One region of the Bacillus sp. Marseille-Q1617 genome, then DNA from elsewhere that is predicted to be linked to it. Evidence: riboswitches for the same ligand, from Rfam matches in the RefSeq annotation. Region 1 holds a riboswitch; each other region holds the start of a gene.
The links. Region 1 has a riboswitch for S-adenosylmethionine ahead of HWX64_RS09115 (methionine biosynthesis PLP-dependent protein). Riboswitches for the same ligand answer to the same signal wherever they lie in the genome.
Positions count from the first base shown of each region.

Region 2: it holds a riboswitch for S-adenosylmethionine, as region 1 does, so the genes downstream of both, mtnK (S-methyl-5-thioribose kinase) here and HWX64_RS09115 (methionine biosynthesis PLP-dependent protein) in region 1, are expected to answer to the same signal.
Region 3: it holds a riboswitch for S-adenosylmethionine, as region 1 does, so the genes downstream of both, HWX64_RS00350 (LLM class flavin-dependent oxidoreductase) here and HWX64_RS09115 (methionine biosynthesis PLP-dependent protein) in region 1, are expected to answer to the same signal.
Region 4: it holds a riboswitch for S-adenosylmethionine, as region 1 does, so the genes downstream of both, HWX64_RS14590 (O-acetylhomoserine aminocarboxypropyltransferase/cysteine synthase family protein) here and HWX64_RS09115 (methionine biosynthesis PLP-dependent protein) in region 1, are expected to answer to the same signal.

Region 1 is NZ_CAHJXM010000001.1:1,838,988-1,843,252, forward strand. Features, by position in the region: gene HWX64_RS09105 (tryptophan--tRNA ligase) at 1-782, shown strand, start outside; gene HWX64_RS09110 (zinc-dependent alcohol dehydrogenase) at 848-1,981, opposite strand; SAM riboswitch class I at 2,218-2,321, shown strand; gene HWX64_RS09115 (methionine biosynthesis PLP-dependent protein) at 2,414-3,535, shown strand; gene metC (cystathionine beta-lyase) at 3,528-4,265, shown strand, end outside.
Region 2 is NZ_CAHJXM010000001.1:1,444,766-1,449,030, forward strand. Features, by position in the region: gene mtnA (S-methyl-5-thioribose-1-phosphate isomerase) at 508-1,563, opposite strand; gene mtnK (S-methyl-5-thioribose kinase) at 1,574-2,761, opposite strand; SAM riboswitch class I at 2,866-3,021, opposite strand; gene HWX64_RS07210 (carbon-nitrogen family hydrolase) at 3,119-3,901, opposite strand; gene HWX64_RS07215 (pyridoxal phosphate-dependent aminotransferase) at 4,023-4,265, shown strand, end outside.
Region 3 is NZ_CAHJXM010000001.1:54,073-58,337, forward strand. Features, by position in the region: gene truA (tRNA pseudouridine(38-40) synthase TruA) at 1-296, shown strand, start outside; gene rplM (50S ribosomal protein L13) at 460-897, shown strand; gene rpsI (30S ribosomal protein S9) at 920-1,312, shown strand; SAM riboswitch class I at 1,895-1,998, shown strand; gene HWX64_RS00350 (LLM class flavin-dependent oxidoreductase) at 2,190-3,560, shown strand; gene HWX64_RS00355 (sodium:solute symporter) at 3,588-4,265, shown strand, end outside.
Region 4 is NZ_CAHJXM010000002.1:635,910-640,174, reverse strand. Features, by position in the region: gene HWX64_RS14595 (homoserine O-acetyltransferase) at 1-602, opposite strand, end outside; gene HWX64_RS14590 (O-acetylhomoserine aminocarboxypropyltransferase/cysteine synthase family protein) at 759-2,054, opposite strand; SAM riboswitch class I at 2,273-2,398, opposite strand; gene HWX64_RS14585 (PLP-dependent aspartate aminotransferase family protein) at 2,701-3,837, opposite strand.

The DNA.
Region 1 (4,265 bases):
ATCCGGAAAAAGCAATCTTTTACAGGCAATCAGATGTTCCGGAGATTTTTGAATTAAGCTGGATTTTAGCCTGTTTCTCACCAAAAGGATTGATGAACCGCGCACATGCCTATAAATCCATTGTCGAGGAAAATCATCACTCAGGGAGAGAAGCAGATACAGGGGTAAATATGGGGTTATTTACGTATCCGATCTTGATGGCTGCGGATATTCTTCTTTTTCAAGCTGAAATTGTTCCGGTTGGTAAGGATCAAATCCAGCATGTTGAAATCGCAAGGGATATCGCTGAAAGCTTTAATCATACCTACGGGGAAACATTCACACTGCCTCAGTATGTCATCGAAAAAGAAACCGCAGTACTCCCCGGATTGGATGGACGTAAAATGAGTAAAAGCTATAATAATACCATTCCATTATTCGAAGAACCGAAAAAGCTCCAAAAACTGATCAATAAGATCAAGACAGATTCCAGTCCGCCTGAAGCGCCGAAGGATCCGGATGATTCCATCATTTTTTCGTTATATAAAGAATTTGCAACAGAAGTTCAAACACAAGAAATGAGAAGTCGCTTCCTAACCGGGATCGGCTGGGGTGAAGCCAAGAAAGAGCTTTTTAAAGTCATGAATGTACATTTAGAAGAACCGCGTGAAAAATATAATGAGTTGATGGCATCCCCTGATAAGCTTAATGAAATGTTATTGCATGGTGCGGAAAAAGCAAGAAAGAAAACCAGACCTTTCTTAGAAGAAGTCAAAATGAAAATCGGGATCATCCACTCTTAAAGGTGAAAATATTAAAAGAGGCTGGGACATACACAGATGTCCCAGCCTCTTTCCCAGCAAACACACTATGGTTTTAAAATCACCTTAATATTTCCGTCTTCTTTCTTATCGAAAATATCATAACCCTTTGCAGCCTCTTCAAGAGGTAAACGATGAGTGATGATATCCGTTGGATCAAACTCGTTGTTTTCTATCATGTCATACAACTTAGGCATAAGGTGTATGACTGGAGCTTGCCCCATTTTGATAGAGACATTTCTACTGAAGAAATCCCCTAATGGAAAACGATTTGCCTCAGTGCCATATACACCTGTCAATTGCACCGTCCCGAATTTCCTTACTGCCTGCGATGCGGTTTTAATAGGGGAGATGGTTCCGAATTGATTATCAAATTCAGATCCGAACGTCTCATCAGGAGCGACGGTCCCATCCATTCCTACACAGTCGATGACCACATCAGCACCCCCTTTGGTATATTCGTGGAGGACAGAGCCGATGTCCGGGGTCTCTTTGAAATTATAGATTTCAGCACTGTTTGTACGTTTAGCATGACTTAGACGGTGCTCAACCTGATCGACAGCAATGACGCGCTCGGCCCCTTTTAACTTGGCGAACTTCTGAGCCATCAGTCCGATCGGACCGCTCCCAAGAACAATGACCGTATCCCCTTCTTTTACTCCGCTGTTTTCAACGCTCCAATAAGCCGTCGGAATGACATCCGAAAGGAAGAGGACACTTTCGTCGTCAAGGTTACTGGTCTCAGGTACTTTAAATGAAGTAAAGTCCGCATAGGGCACTCGTAGATATTCTGCCTGTCCGCCTGGGTAGCCTCCCATCATTTCAGTAAATCCAAATAGACCTCCAATTTCTCCATGTGGGTTGGAATCGTCACACTGACTTTCCATCTGGTTCTTGCAGAAAAAACATTCCCCGCAGCCAATATTGAATGGAATGACGACACGGTCCCCTTTTTTCAGACTTTTTACTTCCGACCCTACTTCTTCGACAATTCCCATTGGCTCATGCCCCACTACATAATCTTGTTCCGGTTCGATTCCGCCGTGGTAAAGGTGAAGGTCAGAACCACAGATACCACTTGCAGTGATTCTCACGATCATGTCTGTATTTTCTTGAATATCGGGAGTTTCAACTTCTTTGACCACCATTTTTTCTTTTCCTTGGAAAGTCACGCCCTTCATTCCTATCACATCCTAATCAAGTATTTCTATACATATAGACTTGATATTGGTTGTTCAAACATATATTTTTTATGCATGCTATTTTGTACGACCTTTTGCTTAAAAATAACTCTTGGCATTCCATTGAAAATGCCAAAGTATTCATAATTTTCATTGACTTTTAATAAAGTATGATGTAAGTTATGAAGAAGTTATTTTAATAAAGTGATTGATGATAGTTAATTAAACCAAATAGATTCTTATCCAGAGAGGTAGAGGGACTGGCCCTATGACACCTCAGCAACCAGCCAAGGGCATGGTGCTAATTCCAGCAAGTTGAATTCAACTTGGACGATAAGAGGGAGATTGAACGACTGAAGCCTTCTTATATTTCATAAGAAGGCTTTTTGTTTTATATCCTTTTTCGTTTAAATAAGAAAAGGAGTGACGAAATTGAAAAAACACATCGATACCATTCTCGTTCAATCAGGAAATCGTACGGATGAGAGGACAGGAGCAATAAGTCCTGCCATTCACTTATCAACCGCATATCAGCATAAGGGGATCGGTCAATCGACTGGATTTGATTATACGCGGACCGGAAACCCGACCAGGACCATTTTGGAAGATACACTGGCTCTTTTGGAAGAGGGGGATAGAGGCTTCGCTTTCAGTTCGGGGATGGCAGCCATCCAAGCTGTACTGAGCTTATTTTCGTCAGGTGATGAATTGATTGTTTCCCAGGATTTGTATGGCGGAAGCTATCGTTTGTTTGTACAGTATGAAAATCAATACGGTATCAGGTTTCATTTCGTGGACACTCATGAAGAAAATCATATTGTTGAAAAAATAAACGAAAAGACAAGAGCGATATTCCTTGAAACGCCAACCAATCCATTAATGAATGAAACAAGTATTTCAACGGTGTCTACCATCGCTAAGGATAACGAGATATTACTGATTGTGGATAACACCTTTTACACACCAATCCTTCAAAAGCCCATTGCAGAAGGTGCTGATATAGTCGTTCACAGTGCTACAAAGTATCTAGGCGGCCACAATGACGTACTTGCCGGTGCTGTCATCGTCAGAAACAAAGAATTGGGAGAGAAACTCTATACCATTCAGAATTCGATCGGTGCCGTTCTTTCACCCTTTGATTGCTGGCTGTTACTCCGCGGCATGAAAACATTAGGCCTGCGGATGGCCCAGCATGAAAAAAATGCAAATGAGGTTGCAGAGTATTTAACGAATCATGACTGCGTGACGGATGTCCTTTATACCGGAAGAGGCGGGATGCTTTCTTTTCGCATTTCTAGGGAGGAATGGGTCGGTCCTTTTCTTGAGAAATTAGACATCATTACATTCGCGGAAAGTCTTGGCGGTGTTGAAAGCTTCATTACGTATCCTGCAACCCAGACCCATGCTGATATTCCTGAATGTGAAAGGAATACACTCGGCATATGTAATCGTCTCTTGAGATTTTCGGTCGGTATTGAAAATGTAGATGATATCATTTCAGATTTGGAGAATGTTTTTAATCAATTAAGAGGAGAGGTGCTTATACATGAGTGAAAAAACGTACTCACAGCAAACTTCCCTGCTTCATTCTCACGGATATGATGCCCATACAGGTGCTGTTTCTACACCGCTCTATCACGCAACCACTTTTCATCAGAGCGATTTTGACCAATATGGATCCTATGATTACAGCAGGTCGGGAAATCCAACCAGGGAAGCATTGGAAGAGACGATTGCAGAACTTGAAGGCGGCGTAGAAGGGTTTGCTTTTTCTTCAGGCATGGCAGCCATTTCTACGAGTTTCCTTATGCTTTCGCATGGGGATCATGTCCTCATTTCTGAAGAAGTATATGGGGGTACTTATCGATTGATCACAGAGGTATTGAACCGATTTGGCATTCAGTATTCCTTTGTGGATATGAGGGATCTTCATGAGGTCGCCCGTTCAATCAAACCAAATACAAAAGTGATTTACATTGAAACACCTTCGAACCCTTTACTTAACATTACAGATATTGAAGGGGTCGTAAAATTGGCAAAAGCCAATAACTGTCTGACCTTTCTCGATAATACGTTTATGACTCCTCTGCTGCAAAAGCCTTTATCACTTGGAGTAGATGTGGTCTTACACAGTGCAACCAAGTTTCTGGCAGGTCACAGTGATGTACTCGCCGGAATAGCAGTGACCGGAAATGAAAAAATCGCCCAGAAGTTATCATTCTTACAAAATTCATTTGGTGCTGTACTGGGACCTCAAGACAGCTGGCTATTGCTGAGAGGCCTT
Region 2 (4,265 bases), 390 kb from region 1:
AGTAACATTGGATGATTAATTAAGGGGAGAAATTTCCCTTAATGAAGAATTTGAACTGAAAACCGTTAAAGTAAAGGAAAGTTTTACTTCTATTTACTTGAAAAACATTAAAATTAGGGATCTGTGCAAGATTTGAAGTAAATTTTCCCCTTATTTACCCCTATCCAAGCGAGCTTCAGCAGATTAACGGGATAATGTCCCCTTATTTATATTTTTAGTTACACTATAAAAGATAAGGTATCTGTTAATCTAAAAATCACCAGCCTATTCCTTGTTTAATAGGGATTTACCTAATTTTCACATCTTTCAACTTTGGAGACAACTAACACATTAGCCAGATTATAAAAAACATTGTAATTGAAGCGTTACAGAAAGTTCTGTAACGCTTTAATTTTAGTGCAGTTTCGGTAACAAATTAGAACACGAATTCCTTAAAACCCTTTTTCCAATGATTTTTATAGTTTATACCTTAAAACAGAACCCGTTACGGTGAGGGTAGGTTTTCTTTTAGGTATGGCAGATGGAATGTCTAATGCTTTCCTTATATGAAGGATACAGGATTCCCTTCTCAGTAATGATTCCAGTTATTAATTCATGTGATGTTACATCAAAAGCAGGGTTGTATACAACTGTTTCCTGAGGTGAAATCCTGTAACCATTAAGTTCAGTAAGTTCTTCAGGCGCGCGCTCTTCAATGGGAATAGCGTTCCCTGAAGGAAGGGTAATATCAAAAGTAGAAGAAGGAGCTGCCACGTAAAAAGGGATATCATAGTGCTTACACAAGATGGCGAGCATGGATGTCCCGATTTTATTTGCTGTATCCCCATTTGCAGCTATCCTGTCTGCCCCAACTATAACGGCTTCTACATTTTTCTCTTTTAACGTATGAGCGGCCATGCTATCTGCAATAAGTGTTACGTTTACACCTGACTGCTGCAATTCCCAAGTTGTCAAACGTGAGCCCTGAAATACCGGGCGTGTTTCACAGGCATAGACATGGAACGTTTTCCCTTTTTCACTTCCTAAATGAAATGGTGCCAATGCTGTTCCATATTTGCTGGTTGCAATAGATCCTGCATTGCAAATCGTCATGATGGTTGTCTTTTCATTTAGTAATTGAAGACCATATTCTCCGATTCGCCTGCACGTCACTTCATCTTCAGTATGAAGTTGAATCGCGGAGTGCAGAAGGATGGTTTTTGCTTCATTCACAGACTGTGCCCGTTGAATTGCATTTTCCAATGAATCCAATGCCCATCCCAAGTTTACTGCAGTGGGTCGGGAGGAAAATAAATATGCTTTATCCGCTTTAAATCTAACCATGAAATCAGACAGACAGTCTGTATCAAAATGATTCATAGATAATGCTATTCCATAAGCGGCCGTAATTCCGATTGCAGGCGCGCCCCTTACCTTCAACGTGACGATAGCGTCATAAAACTCATTTAAAGTATAAAGTTGTAGGTACTCGATTTTATGTGGAAGCTTTTGCTGGTTTAATATTTCTAAATGATCATCCCGAAACTGTAATGACGTCGGGATTGTGGGTGTTGTGCGTGTCATGATTGGCTCCTTAAGATGTATGACTTCGAATGAATTCTGTGAATTCTTCAATTGTTGAGTACGTTCGTCTTTTTAAAATCAATTCTCTCCCTAAAGAAAGACAGCTTCTTTTAGCCCGCAGCCTCTTTTCTTTATCTGAAATGGAATCCAGATCTGCAACATGTGCAAGACCGACAGTTCTCCTGATAAGCTCACATCCACTGAATCCTATACTGTCTTTAAAGGCTTTATCCAGTACATAATCCAAGTAGCCATCAACCTTAGTGTACGCATCTCCGCTTTCCTGCCAATGATTCGAAAACGTTTCTGAGAATACGTTCCATGTATTGGTGATATGCCGGATGATTTCATCTTTTCCTTTATCGTCCTCCCTTGCTATTACCTGGAATGTCAGGTTTGCAATAAATTGACCGATATCGAAGCCGATAGGACCATAAAAAGCAAATTCAGGATCAATCACCTTGGTTTGAAATTCATCAGCAAAAATACTTCCAGTATGCAGGTCGCCATGCAATAGCGCCTCACTCTCTGTAATAAAGCATTTCTTCAGCTTCGCCACTTCAAGTTTCAGACTGAAATCATTCCACAAATCTTTGAGCAGAGGGAGCAGTTCTTCTTCATAATCATTCGTTTCACTGTTGAAAAATGGATCGGTCAAAACAAGATCCTCCGTAATCTTGCAGAGTTCAGGGTTGGAAAAGGTTTTGACATATTCTTTTTTCTTAAAAGGATGCAGGGCATAGTCAGAAGTATGATAAAGAGTATTTGCCAGGAATGTTCCGATATGTTCAGATAAAAGTGGATAGGTGTCTCCTTTTATCAGTCCTGAACGGACAATTCCAAGGGAACTTAGATCCTCCATTATGGTAACAGCAAGTTTATCATCACTATAGAATACCTCGGGGACAAATTCACCGGCATATGTTTGCTGCAGTTTCAATGCATTTGCTTCGATTCTGGCACGATCGACCGTTAATGGCCAGCTCTCACCAACCACTTTTGCATAGGGCAATGCCTGCTTAATGATAATTCCTTTCTTTCCTTTTTCACTTATTTGAAAAACCAGATTTAAATTTCCATCCCCAATTTCACGGCAGGTCAATTCCGCTCCTTTTTCAAAAAAGTTTAAACTGATTGCTAAATCCAATGCGGTTTGTTCATTTAAAGATTGATAGCTCGAGACAGGAATGGTTGACATAATGGTTCCTCCTAAAATATTGAATTTTGGAGGCTTTTCATAAGTATAATAAGAAAAGCCTCTTTCATTGACGGAAAGAGGCTTAAAGATTGGATCTTATTCGCCTCTTATCTCTCAGAAAGGTGTTCTTTCTGTTGGAATTAGCACCGTGCCTTATGGAGTGAATCATCCGGCGCATAGTGCGCCCCGTTTCTCAACGGTATTACGGTCGGTTGCTGGGCTTCGCAGGGCCAAATCCCTCAGCCAGCTCTTGATAAGAGAATATTTAATTTTGTGAATATCAGCTGCATGCTGTTTGATTTGAATAGTACCATTTTTAGAAATAGTGAGTCAATGAATTTTTAGAAAAATATAAAATTAATAGAAATCTGGACGTCGATCTTGAAAAATAGGTATTTTTTTCCTGACTTCTTCGACTTCATTCAAATCGATTTCTGCGGTAAGCAATTCTTCGTAAAGGGTTCCTTCCGCTATGATCTCCCCCCATGGGCTTATGATCAGCGAGTTCCCCCCAAACTCATTCTTGGGGTCGCTGCCTGAACGATTACAGGCAATGACGAAACACTGATTTTCAATGGCCCTTGCCAATAAAAGGGTCTTCCAATGAGTGATTCTTTCTGCAGGCCACTGAGCAACCACGAACACCACTTTCGCACCATCGATGACATGTTTCCGGAACCATTCCGGGAAACGGATATCATAGCAGATCATACCGGCCATCTGAGTATCCATCAATGTGAATGAGCCATCTTCTTTACCGGGCAGCAGGTAGTGATGTTCATCCATCAATTTAAAGAGATGGAGTTTATTATACTGTTTGATTATTTTCCCGTCACAGTCAGATACGAGAAGGGTATTCGAAATACCCTCTTTTGTTTTGCTCGCAATCGATCCTCCGACAATATGAATGTTGTAGCGAGAAGAAAGCTCCGAAAGAAAGGCAGAAATGTCATGAGCATCTTCATCGGCGATTTCCCCGATTCTGGTTAAATCATAACCGGTCGTCCACAATTCAGGAAATACGACGATATTACAGCCTGCTTCACTCGCTTCTTTTACCCATTGATGAACTCTTTTCTTATTTTCGGTAGGAGCACCAAATGTAATATCCATTTGCGCTAGTCCAATTTTCGTTGACAAAGTAACACCTCTTTTTTAAGTCTGAATAAGATTATACTTTACAATCATTACTTTACGTTATATCATTTGTGACTAGAATTTGAAAGTAAATAATTTTCAAAAAAGTGTAGAAGGTGAAAAGATGACAACCTTTAAAAAAGCAGAACGCATTGACTCGCTGCCGCAGCAATTTTTTGCATCATTGACAGCAAAAGTCCAGAAAGTGCTGAAAGAAGGATTTGATGTGATTAACTTGGGGCAGGGGAACCCCGATCAGCCTACACCCCCGCATATCGTGGAAGCGCTGGTGAAAGCATCAAAATCACCAGGAAATCATAAATATTCCCCTTTTCGGGGTTTGGATTCCTGCAGGGAAGCCATATCT
Region 3 (4,265 bases), 1.8 Mb from region 1:
CTGCTAAAACGGAAGTAGCGGACAAAGTAAGGAATCTCCACAGCATCACCATCACGCAGCATGAGGACGAAATCATTTTTTCTTTTACCGGAAATGGTTTTCTTTACAACATGGTGAGGATCCTGGTAGGTACGCTGCTCGAGGTAGGTGCGGGGAATCTCCGCAGTGAGGACATGAAAAACATCCTTGAAGCCAAAGACAGGAACCAGGCAGGGAAGACTGCTCCGCCGCATGGATTGTATCTTTGGAAGGTGGAGTATGGGGAAGAAAATGAAGAGATTCAATCTGGAAAATAATTTTTTATCTAAAACAACTAATCCTGGTGTAACATTCCCTTGACATTCACTATAGAACAAGATATTATAGCATATGGTATGTTATTAACCCCACGATAAGCCCCGGAATCTTATTGTGATTAGAAAATAAATACTACGGATTCATTTAATAGGAGGTAAACTCATGCGTACTACGTATATGGCAAAAGCCAACGAAATCGATCGTAAATGGTACGTTGTAGATGCTGAAGGCAAGACTCTTGGTCGTCTGGCTAGTGAAGTAGCTTCAGTTCTACGCGGTAAACACAAACCAACTTTCACACCACATGTTGACACTGGTGATCACGTAATTATTCTTAACGCTTCAAAAATCGAATTGACTGGTAAAAAGCTTACTGATAAGATCTACTACCGTCACAGTAACCACCCTGGTGGTTTGAAGCAGCGTACTGCATTAGAAATGCGTACAAACTACTCAGAGAAAATGTTAGAGCTTACTATCAAAGGTATGCTTCCTAAAGGTTCTCTAGGTCGTCAAATGATCAAGAAGCTACATGTATACTCTGGATCTGAGCATCCACACCAAGCACAACAACCAGAAGTTTACGAACTTCGTGGATAATTAAAAAGAGGAGGTTATTATCTTGGCTCAAGTTCAATATTACGGAACTGGTCGTCGTAAGAGCTCAGTAGCTCGCGTACGTTTAGTACCAGGTAACGGTAACATTGTTATCAATGATCGTGAAGTAGAAGTATATATCCCATTCGCAGCACTAAGAGAAGTAATCAAGCAACCACTAGTTGCAACTGAAACTCTTGGTAACTATGACGTTTTAGTAAACGTACACGGTGGAGGTTACGCTGGTCAAGCTGGTGCGATCCGTCACGGTATCGCTCGTGCTTTACTTCAAGCTGATCCTGAGTACCGCGGTACTCTAAAACGCGCTGGATTGTTAACTCGTGACGCTCGTATGAAAGAACGTAAAAAATACGGTCTTAAAGGCGCTCGTCGTGCACCACAATTCTCTAAGCGTTAATTATTGCTTACAGAGACTCTCAACCTTTTGGGTTGGGGGTCTTTTTTATTGGTTAGGGATGATACTTGTTTGTGTTTGGTGTATTCGTTTCTATTGTAGCGGGCGGGTAGGTTAATCCTGTATTTCACCAAGTGACGGAATGATCCGGGAAATCGAAAGATAAAAGCGGAAAAGTAAAAGATTTATGGTCAAAATTAAAAGATTATCGGGCAAAACTCGAAGATTATACAATGAAAACGAAAGATACCTTCATCTCCCCATTCAACGGACCTGTCCCCGTGGTTCTTCCCCCCATTAAAAACTCTCAAAAAAGATCATTTATGACTAGTTTCCCCGCCACATATAGTCCATTATTCCTTTAAAGTAAAAGAGAATCTCTCTGATTGGCTGCCATTAAAGGCTGGAACATCAATATTTTACGTAAAAACTCCCTTTTTGATATGAAAATATAGGTAAGCGTTTCCAAATTTAAACTCGTGACCATGTACACAATTCATCTCGATAAAAAATCTGGATTCTGATTTGACAGATTATTTCGACTCCGTTATGATGATAAAAATTCAAACAACACAATTGCATATTTCCTTATCTAGAGCCGGGGGAGGAATCTGGTCCCGTGATCCCGCAGCAACCGTTACTTGTAACAAGGTGCTAATTCCAGCAAGCAGATGCTTGAAAGATGAGAGGATGGTATAGAAATGAACCTCTTCCTCATCGGGAGAGGTTTTTTTAGTTGTAGTAAATCGTTAAGGAGTCCTCGCTGTTTCTAAACCGAGTATAACGATAAGAATACTCAAACCTGACCTCATCCCCAAAAAACACATCAATCCACCCATCGCCACGGCCAAATCACTTTTAAGAAAAAGGAGACTTTCCAATGAAAAAACAAATTCATCTCAACGGCTTCATCCAAAACTCGCCTTCACCGCATTCGACCGGCTTATGGAAACATGAAAAAGATCAAGGTACTTCTCACAACAGTCTGGCTTATTGGGTCGAAACGGCAAAGACGCTTGAACGCGGGAAATTTGATGCGATGTTCATCGCTGATGTGCTTGGTACCTACAGCGTTTATGAAAACAGTCATGATGCGGCGGTCAGGGGTGCAGTGCAGCTGCCTGCACATGATCCGCTCATCCCGATCTCGGCCATGGCGGCTGTAACAGAGCATCTTGGGTTTGCACCGACGATCTCCACGACTTATGCCCAGCCTTATTCACTGGCACGGCAGTTATCGACGCTTGACCATTTAACCGGGGGAAGGGTGGCATGGAATGTGGTGACCTCCTATTTGGAAAGTGAAGCCATTAATCTTGGACTTTCCGGGAGGCTTCCAAAGGAACTCCGATATGACAGAGCCGATGAATTCCTCCAGGTCGCTTATAAATTGTGGGAGCACAGCTGGGAGAACGAGGCGGTCGTTTATGATAAAGAAAATGATACGTTTGCGAATCCGGAAAGAGTTCATTCCATCAACCATGAAGGAGAGTTTTTCAGTGTGCCGGGCCCTCATCTGGTGGAGCCTTCCCCTCAGCGCACCCCGGTATTGTTCCAGGCGGGGTCCTCTCCAAAAGGGAGGGATTTTGCAGCAAAACATGCCGAAGCAGTATTTACTAAAAATCATTCACTGGACGGATTGAAGCTGTATACATCCGATATCCGCAGACGGGCGGCAGAGCAGGGAAGAAACCCGGATGAGCTTCTCATCTTCCCGATGATCCTGCCAATCATAGGTTCAACAGAGGAAGAAGCATATGCCAAATATGAAGAACTTACAAACCACGTCAGCTATGAAGGCACCGCTTCTCTTTTATCCGGTCACACTGGGATAGACTTTTCACAATTCGACCCTGATCAATATATCGAGGACATCGAGACTGACGCCATGCAGGGGAACCTCGATATGTACGGAAAAGATCCGAACAAAAGGTGGACGCTCCGGGAAGCGATCAAAAATCACGGCCTGGGCAATGGAACGGTCAAGTTCATCGGCACCCCTGAGCAGATCGCGGATGAAATCGAGAGGTGGGCGGTTGTTGGGGATGCAGACGGCTTCAATATCGCCCAGACGTATTCACCGGGTACATTCACCGAGTTTGTCGAACATGTGGTCCCGGAACTGCAGAAGCGTGGGATTTACCGGATGGAATATGAAGGATCCACCCTGAGAGAAAACATGTTTGGCAGAGGCCGGAGACACCTGCCTGCAGATCATCCTGCCAAGAAGCTTGCACCCGTTTATTCATAAAACGCTTGTAAAAGAAGGGAGAAGAAAATGAGTCAAATCGCATTATATACATGGATAGGATTTGCCGTATTTCTTGCAGCAATGTTTGCCCTGGGATTTATCAGTATGAAAAAGACCAAGAGTGTCAGTGATTTTGCCATAGGCGGGGGAAACCTCGGCCCTTATGTCCTGGGGCTTTCCTTTGCCGCCACGTACTTAAGTGCCGCTACCTTCCTCGGGTACCCGGGCTGGTCCCATGATTGGGGACTATCAAATCTTTGGCTGTTCCTGGCGATGATCGGCGGGGGGCCGATCGGGGTATTGATGGTAGCCAAGAAAGTCCGGAAGCTAAATAACGGACAAAAGTCGCTGTCCTTGCCCGACTGGCTGGGGGATTTTTATAACAGCGATCTTCTCCGGGTCGGTACGGGGTTGATTCTTTTGTTCAACATCTTTTATATAGCCGCCCAGTTTGTCGCAGGTGCCCGCATCTTTGAATATCTTCTCGGCATGTCCTATCAGGGCGGATTGATTTTTATAGCCGTGATTGTCGTACTTTACGTCTTTGGCGGAGGGGCATTCGCCGATATTTATACGGATGCCGTCCAGGCAGTGATGATGGCAGTGGCCGGGGTCTTTATTTTCATTTCCGGGATCGTCGTGTTCTGGAAGGGGAGCATCTCAACGACCTTTACCAGCATCAGCGGAAAATTGGCGGCTCAGGAT
Region 4 (4,265 bases), on a different contig from region 1:
TGACCGTTTTGAAAATCGGGATCTGATTCGATCGCCTGGATGCCGATATGGTTAAAAGCCAAGCCGTAATCGCTGAGAGCAGGTGTGACGGCAAGGGCAAATACCTTATCGACGTATGATGGATACATCATCCCCCACTCCAATGCCTGCATCCCGCCCAAAGAACCGCCGATCACTGCTTGAAGGTGAGGGATCGCCAGTCCTTTCAGTGCCAGATATTGAGCTTTGACCATGTCTCTTACAGTGACTTTCGGAAAATCCCTTCCATACGGCTGCCCGGTTGAGGGATTGATGGAACCGGGACCGGTGCTGCCGTCGTTTCCGCCCAATACGTTAAAAGAAAGGATGGTGTACTCATCAGGGTCAAGGTACGAACCAGGTCCGATGAGTCCGTCCCACCAGCCAATGCTTCCCGGGGTCCCTTTTACAAGGTGATTCCCTGTGAGAGCGTGACAGATGAGGATGACCGGACCGTCTTTTCTGCCGATTCTTTCATAAGCAAGCTCCACCTGTTCCAGGGTGGAGCCGCATTCTAATGTCAGAGATGGGATCGTAATGGAGTTTACTTCGTATCGGGTCGTTTGGGTGTGGGGATTCTCCATTCCGTCTCCTCCTTTTTTGGTAAGTGTTTTTTGGGCAGGCGGGTTTCGTTCAGCCCGCCATACCCCTTTTTATCATTACAGATGGGGCCTGATGTGTTGTACTTTTATCGTGTGACCGGCCTCACTGCTGAGTTCTTTGACAAAACTCTTCCCGGATTAAACCGGGGAAGCTGCCAATGCCGCTTCGATGGCGCTGTCAAGGTCTTCGATCAGGTCTTTACTGGACTCCAGACCGACTGATAATCGAACTAATTCTTCGGTTACCCCGGTTGTGCGCAATTCCTGTTCATTCAATTGCTGATGGGTTGTCGAAGCCGGATGGATGATGAGTGATTTCGCATCCCCGACGTTTGCGACATGTGACCAAAGGGTGATGTTATCGACAACCTTGCGTCCGGCGTCCCTGCCGCCTTTGATGCCGAATACGACAATCGAGCCGGCACCTTTTTTCAGGTATTTCTGCGCCAGTGTGTGGGACGGATGCTGTGCGAGACCAGGATACGATACCCATGCCACACCGCTGTGCTGATCGAGGTGCTCGGCGATTTTCAATGCATTTTCCGTATGCCTTTCGATTCGCAGGTGAAGTGTCTCGAGACCCTGCAAAAGAAGGAACGCATTTTGCGGACTCAAGCAGGCACCGAAGTCACGCAGCAGCTGCACCCGGAGTTTTGTGATGAAGGCTGCTTCACCGACATCGACTGCATATCGGATGCCGTTATAGCTGCGGTCTTCATCGACAAAGCCCGGGAATTTTTTATTATTCCAGTCGAACTTACCGCCGTCGACGACGATTCCCCCGATCGCTGTACCGTGACCGCCGATCCACTTGGTGGCTGAATGGATGACGATGTCCGCGCCCCATTCGATCGGTTTGCATAAGTATGGAGTGGCAAATGTATTATCGATGATGAGTGGGATTTCATTGTCATGAGCGACTTTCGCGACCGCTTCAATGTCCAGCACGTGAAGACTCGGATTTCCAATCGTTTCGGCAAAAACAGCCTTCGTCTTCGGTGTGATCGCATTGCGGAAGTTCTCCGGATCGGACGGATCGACGAAGTGAACTTTGATGCCGTACTTTGGAAGCGTCGTGGAGAATAGATTGTATGTGCCTCCATAAAGATTCGTCGCTGCGACGATTTCATCGCCTGCTCCCGCGATATTCAGGATGGACAGCGATATCGCGGCCATCCCTGAAGAGACACCAAGTGCACCGATTCCGCCTTCCAACAGGGCGATCCGCTTCTCAAGGACATCAACTGTCGGGTTCATGATACGGGAGTAGATATTCCCCTCTTCTTCAAGTCCGAATAACTTCGCAGCGTGCTCACTGTTATCAAAAACGTAAGATGTGGTCTGGTAAATCGGGACTGCACGTGAACCTGTTGTTGGATCCGGTTCCTGTCCGCCGTGTAGTAGTAACGTTTCAACATCGAATGATTTTGTCATAATGAATTCCTCCTGGTTTTTGGTTTATTGGGTTTCCGCTGGCATTGTGGGTGAACGTGTTTGAATGCTGATGATGGATGGTGCCGGTCTCGGTGACAGCAGGATGTGATGGCTGCCTTTTCACCGAATCAGCCATCCTTGGGCTAGGAATTTTTAAAGAAGAGGAAAAATCAAAAACCCCCTTCCTAAGAAGAGGGTCTAATTTAATAGGGGTCCTCCTCTTATCTTTCAGGCAGTCTGCCTGCAGGAATTAGCACCTTTTCATGTGGTAGCAGATCGTTCCTGCGAACATGAAGGTTGCCGGGCTTCATCGGGCCTAGTCCCTCCGCCTCTCTGGATAAGAGCGATTTAGTTGTCTTTTAAGTAGTGCGTTGAGATGAATTATAAAGGCTGATTCATTCAACGTCAAGGGTATTTTCTGATTTTTTTTATTATTTTGTTTTTTGTTTTATTTAGATTGGGCTATTAAACCGCAGTTGTTTTCCGTGCATGACTTCGCTTTCCGCGGGCGAGCGGGGAGCCTCCTCGGAGATTTGCTCCTGTGGGGTCTCCCCTGCTTCGCTTATCCCTCAGGAGTCTTCGTCTTGCACTCCAACCAACAGCTGGAAACAGTTAAAGTTCGCCCATCATTCATGCAAGTCAAACTTTACTCGATAGATTTTTCGATTGCTGCGTTGAACTGGGTTACGATGTCTTCTGAGTCTTCGATACCTAACGATATGCGTACGACATGGGTGTTTATGCCGAGTTTTTCCTGTGCTTCTTTCGGCAGGGCGCGGTGTGATGTCCCCAGCGGGTAAGAGACGGTCGTTTCCACTCCGGCAAGGGTCGGCACGATCTTGATCCAGCCGAGGGATTTGAAAAATGCACTGATGTCACATGATGGATCGAGCTCGATTGTCACGATGGCACCGTGGCCTTTATCGGAAAGGTTATTTGGATAGTACACGTTTTTCACATGCGGATTCGTTCTAAGATTATCAGATAATACTAGGGAATTATGGGCCTGTGTGCCCATTCTAAGGGCGAGCGTCTTTGCACCTCTTGCCGTCAGCCATGCCTCGAACGGACTCAGGTTGGAGCCCATGTTGACGACTTTTTCCCTGGCCTTACTTACTAATTCCTCTTTTCCTGTCACGACGCCTGCGGTGATATCGCTGTGTCCGCCGATATATTTTGTGGCACTGTGGGCAACGAGATCGACGCCTTCCAGATAAGGCTGGCGCAGGTATGGTGTTGCGAATGTGTTATCGATGATCGTTTTGAGATTGTGTTTCCCGGCAAGCTCGACCAGCTGCGGAATGTCCTCCACCCTCATGAACGGGTTGGTCACCGTTTCACTGTACAACAGCTTTGTCTGCGGCGTGATGGCCTGTTCGATTTCTTCACGTTTGGTGAAGTCGACGAAGGTTGTCTCGATGCCGAAGCCTTTCAGTTCTTCCTTCAACATATGGAAGGTGCCCCCGTACAGGTCTTCCGCTGCCACGATATGATCGCCGGTTTGTACCACCGACAGCACGGCAGCAAGGATCGCCGACAAGCCTGAAGACGTCGCCACCCCGGCCGGTGCACCTTCAAGGGCCGCCACCATCTGTCCAAGTTCATCCGTATTCGGATTTCCCGTCCTTGTGTAGAGGTAAGGCGATTTTCCTTCATAGAACCCTTCAAGCTCTTCCAGTGATTTGAACGAAAAAGCTGAAGTCTGATAGATTGGCGTCGTTTTGCTGCGGATTTCCTCGGTACCTTTTAACTGGCTATGTACGACTTTCGTTGTGAATTTCATGTATGTCATCCTTCCTCTTGTAATCGATAGTATTTAGAAGAGTGTATCATATTCAGAAGATTGCGAGGAAGGAAAATGTTTCGGGGGCCGGATTGTTTTTTTGAAGTGCATTGAGTTATTAGGGGATTAGGGGTGCTTGGCTGGAGTTGCAGCACGGTTAGGTTTTTTTGATAGAGATGAAGAGACTGGTGGTATAGGAGGCTGGAATTTTTGAGCTGAGGTTACAGCGGTGTAAAGATTTTTCGACAAGTGGAACGTATTTTTAGGAATTTGGTTTGTATTTTAAAATGTTGCATGTGTTTCAGAAATCTTGCACGTATATTTTTAAATTGGCACGTAAAGTATGAAAAGTGGCTTGAATCCCTGTACCGAGCAAATTTTTTTAGGGTGCATCGAGGTGTTTTCTCCTTGAATTTGATTCATCCCGA